2 regions of the Arthrobacter sp. SAFR-023 genome follow, and region 2 is predicted to be linked to the other one. Evidence: predicted binding sites of a transcription regulator. Region 2 holds the regulator's gene; the other holds the start of a gene.
What was found. Region 2 encodes Rex, which represses fermentation and respiration genes when NADH is low (regulators of the CRP and FNR family bind a similar motif). Its sites were predicted from a motif close to CTTGTGAANNNNTTCACAAG; they were not measured.
Positions count from the first base shown of each region.

Region 1 (2,448 bases), on a different contig from region 2:
GGTGCGGACACCTTGATGTGGATGTGCGCCGGACGCCAGGCGTGCCAGCCCGCCGCACTGATCAGCTGCCCGCAGGCCCCGTCCGTGGGGATCTGGTAGGGCGCCGGACGCATCGTGTTGATCTCGAACCGGCCATCGTCTGAAGCCTTGACGGTGGCGCGGAAGAGCCACTCGGGCAGGCCTGGGGCGTACTGGGAGTAGAAACCGGCGGCGTCCGCGTGCCAGATCTCCACATGGGCGCCCTGGATGGGGTTGCCTTCGGTGTCGGTGAACTGGCCGCTGAAGCGCAGCGGGGTGCCCTCTTCGCCGTCGCGCATTTCAACCGTGGCGGGCGTCTGGAGTTCCGGGGAGTTGGGAACGTAGTAGGGGCCCTCAATGGTGCCCACGGTGCCGGGGCGGTCCTGGGAGTTGACGTCCTCAACGGTGTGCTCAAGCCAGACGTCGAGGAACAGCGGCCATTCACCGTCCGTCCCGACCTTGATCAGCCACGCTTTGAGCGCGTTGTATTCCTCGTAGGTGACCTGGTGTTCCTCGACGATGTCGTTGGCGGCCTTGATCAGCGCGCCGGCCAGCAGGCTCACCCGTTCCTTGGATACATCCACCTTGGAGAGCTTGCCCGACGCTGCGAACCGCTCGGTTGCCTTGGTGCCTGCTTCGACGGCGGTGCCTTCGTTTTCCGTGCGGCTGTCCGTTGGGGTTTGGGTCATGACAATGTCCACCTTCCTCATTGAATGGGGACAGGAAGGGCTCCTGCACCCGACGCGGGCTGCGGGGCCAGTCGTCATGCCCTGCGCCGCACCGCGTGATGTCGGTCTCAATCGTAGGCGCGCAGATAAGGACGCTACAAATATCAACTAGGCGTCTTTTGAGTCATTATCGGTACATAAAGACACCCTTGGTGGAACCTAGGTATTTGCCTGATGTGAGGCCAATCACGAGCGGCAAGAATTGCTGGACAACGTCCGCCGCCGAAGCCCTTTCCCGAGTGGACCTCCGACCATCCGTCCAGCAATCTCCAATGAGGGAGCACGCCATGACCGAGAACCTGATCCATGCCCGCGAGGTCCTTGCCGACGCCGTGATCGACGACCGCGAGAACGGCGTCATCCGGGCCAAGCGCGAGATCTTCACCGACCAGGAGATCTTCGAACTCGAGATGAAGCACATCTTCGAAGGCAACTGGGTGTACCTCGCCCACGAGTCGCAGATCCCCAACGTGGGCGACTACTTCACCACCTATATCGGCCGCACCCCCGTGATGATCACCCGGGACAAGGATGAAAACCTGAACTGCCTGGTCAACGCCTGTTCGCACCGAGGCGCCATGCTGTGCCGCCGCAAGACGGACAACCGCACCACGTTCACCTGCCCCTTCCACGGCTGGACCTTCAAGAACTCCGGCGAGCTGCTGAAGGTCAAGGACTCCCGGAACGCTGGCTACCCCGAGACCTTCAACAAGGAAGGCTCACACGACCTCACCAAGGTGGCCCGCTTCGAGTCCTACCGCGGCTTCCTGTTCGGCTCGCTGAAGGCCGACGTGCTCCCGCTCGAGGAGCACCTGGGCGATGCCACCAAGGTCATCGACTCGATAGTGGACCAGTCACCCGAGGGCCTGGAAGTGCTGCGCGGATCCTCCACCTATACCTACGACGGCAACTGGAAGGTCCAGGCCGAGAACGGTGCCGACGGCTACCACGTCACCGCCGTGCACTGGAACTACGCAGCCACCACGGCCCGCCGCAGCGCCGGGGATTCCGCCAACAAGACCAAGGCCATGGACGCCGGCAAGTGGGGCAAGGTCAAGGGCGGGTTCTATTCCTACGACCACGGCCACCTGCTGCTCTGGCAGGAGTGGACCAACCCCCAGGACCGTCCGCTCTGGGACCGCCGCGACGAGCTCGTGGCCAAGTACGGCGAGGAGATGGCCAACTTCATGATCAACATCTCCCGCAACCTGTGCCTCTACCCGAACGTCTACATCATGGACCAGTTCTCCTCGCAGATCCGGCACTTCCGGCCCATCTCCGCGGACCAGACCGAGGTGACCATCTACTGCATCGCCCCCAAGGGCGAGTCCCAGGAGAACCGTTCCAAGCGCATCCGCCAGTACGAGGACTTCTTCAACGCCACGGGCATGGCCACGCCGGACGACCTGGAGGAATTCCGCTCCTGCAACAAGACCTACTGGGCCACCAGCGCCCCGTGGAACGACATGACCCGCGGCGCCACCCACGAGATCACCGGCCCGGATGAGCAGGCACAGGCCCTGGGCATGACCCGGGTGATCGCCTCCGGCGTGCGCACCGAAGACGAAGGGCTCTACCCCATCCAGCACGGGTACTGGAAGGAAGTCATGGACCGGGCCCTGGCGGAGGAAGAGGAGCGTTCCGCCCTGGAATCCATTCCCGTCACCGCCTGAGAGCCCGCCCGAACCACAGAGAGCGCAGA
Region 1 is NZ_JBQCMF010000024.1:4,945-7,392, forward strand. Features, by position in the region: gene catA (catechol 1,2-dioxygenase) at 1-707, opposite strand, end outside; gene benA (benzoate 1,2-dioxygenase large subunit) at 1,034-2,419, shown strand.
Region 1: a site for Rex is predicted at 920-939, ahead of benA (benzoate 1,2-dioxygenase large subunit). Genes of this name have one in related genera too.

Region 2 (2,448 bases):
CCAGGGCTTTCGCCCCCGGCCAGATCCGGGAGGCGATCATCTCGTCGTAGACTTCCTCGCCCAGCGCCCGGATGTCCTCCTCCGTGATGCCGGCGGCGAGCCTCAGCGCTGAATCCCGCACCGCGTGGACGTCATTGAGGTTCTCGCCCCGGAGTACGAACTTGAGCTGCTTCCACGCCATCCCCGCAGCCTGCGCCAGCGTGAAGGCTCCGCGCTGGTGCATTTTCCTGGCCACGTGGAACAGGCTCGCCCCGCGCATGAGGGTGTTGTCGACGTCGAAGAAGGCTGCCTCGCCGTGTTGCTGCTTTGCAACCGGACGGTGGGCCACAGCGACGTACTTCTCCTCGGGCATGCCACTGAGTCTAGTCAATGCAGTACCCCGCGGCTGACTGCCGCCGCGTCGCTCACCGCCGGGAACGGCGATACGGTTGAAGCATGGCAAACCCCGACGTCGTTCTCCTCACCAAAGCTGACTGCCACCTGTGCGCAGCGGCGCGCGACGCCGTCGGGCGGGTGACTGCCCGGCTGGGACTTTCGTGGTCGGAGCGGCAGTTGGACTCCGACGACGAACTGCGCGACCGCTATGCCGAGGAGATTCCGGTGGTGCTGGTTGACGGGATCCAGCGCGACTTCTGGAAGATCGACGAGGCCCGCCTGGAGCGTGTCCTGCGCCGCGCCATCGCAGGGGATTAGCCGATTTCGAACAATGGCGCTTGCTTTGTTGACTTAACTGATGGGGATCTAGAGTGGACTCACAACGCGACGCAACGGAGCAGATAGTGACTTCGCTCGATTCACCACCCCAGGCCGTGCCCGGGCCGGCCGGCCCAACTGCGCCCACGGGGGCTGCCGGTAAGCAGATTCCGCCGGCAGCCGTGGCCCGGCTGACGATCTACCTGCGCGCCCTGAACTCCCTGCTGGCCGAAGGCACCGAGCGGGTCTCCTCCGAATCGCTGGCTGAGCTTTCCGGGGTGAGCTCCTCAACGCTCCGCAAGGACCTGTCTCACGTGGGCTCCTACGGCACCCGCGGCGTGGGTTACGAGGTGCAGTACCTGAGCCGCCACATCGCCGCCGCACTGGGCCTGACGCATGACTGGAAGGTCGCGATTGTCGGTGCCGGCAACCTGGGCAAGGCGCTGGCTCGCTACGGCGGCTTCGAATCCAGGGGCTTCGACGTGGTTGCCATCTTCGACGCCGACCAGATGGTGGTGGGCAACGAGGTGGGCTGGCTGCGGGTCAGTGACGTTGCGGACCTGGAAGCGGTCCTGGAGCGGACCGGCACCAACATGGTGGTGCTGGCGCTGCCTGCCGCAGTGGCCCAGAGTATCTGTGACCGGGTGGTGGGCGCCGGCGTGCGCAGCATCCTCAGTTTTGCTCCCGTGATGCTCCAGGTGCCCGACGGCGTGACGCTGAGGAAGGTGGACATGGCCACCGAGCTGCAGATCCTGGCCTACCATGCGCAACGGGCGCAGACGCCCGGCCAGCCGGAGTAACTCCGGCCTTTCAGGAATCCGCGCCCGTTGGCGGCAAGGAACTTGTTGCTTTGCAGGTGCCTGGCGGCTTGCCCGTAGCTGGCAGTGTGGGCTTTGCCTAGCGGCCGTATGGACCGCCCGGCTGCGAGTAGGGGTTGGCGAACGGCTGTGGCTTCTGGAAGTACGGTGCCGCTCCCGGCAGGTACAGCATGATGATCGCGGCGATGCCGAGGAGGCCCACCAGGGTGTTCAGGCCCGCCGGGAAGAGGGTGAACACGGACAGAGCGGCAAAGACGGTGCCTAGAATGCGGGCCCAGTTCTTGCCCTTCCGGACGTTGAACGCCACCAGCGCGTAGAGGCCGGCGCCGATCAGGGCAAAGACCACCATGGTTCCGATGATGAAGCCCTTGACGTCCTCGAACGCGATATCCTGGCCGCTGCCGCGCAGCTGCTCTTCGAACGTGCTCCGCATGGCCGGGTCATCCAGGGTGGGAATCGTGATCAGGATGGACAGGATCCACAGGACGCCCGCAGCGATGATCATCCAGAAGGAATAATTCACCAGCTTCGGGACGCCGTCGCCGGTGGCTGCCTGGGCCTGTTCCGACGGGTACTGCCCGTAGGGGGACTGGCCGTAAGGGCTCTGGCCGTAGGGCGACTGGCCGGACTGCGGCTGTCCATACTGCGGCGGGTTCTGGCCATACTGGGGCTGTCCGTATTGTGGAGCACCCTGTCCGTACTGGGGCGAATTCTGGCCGTACTGTGGTGCGTTCTGGCCGTACTGTGGTGCGTTCTGGCCGTACTGTGGGGTGCCCTGCTCGCCCTGGCCGTACTGCGGTGCGTTCTGCCCGTACTGGGGCGCGCCCTGACCGTAGCGGGGCTGCCCGCTGCCCGGCTGGGATCCGTCGTTGGGCTCGTTGGAGCCGGGGTCATTGGAGTGGGGGACTGGAGGATTGCTCATGAGCGGTCCTTTGCG
Region 2 is NZ_JBQCMF010000011.1:81,199-83,646, reverse strand. Features, by position in the region: gene ACTHQX_RS13215 (HAD family hydrolase) at 1-352, opposite strand, end outside; gene ACTHQX_RS13210 (glutaredoxin family protein) at 436-693, shown strand; gene ACTHQX_RS13205 (redox-sensing transcriptional repressor Rex) at 780-1,493, shown strand; gene ACTHQX_RS13200 (hypothetical protein) at 1,591-2,433, opposite strand.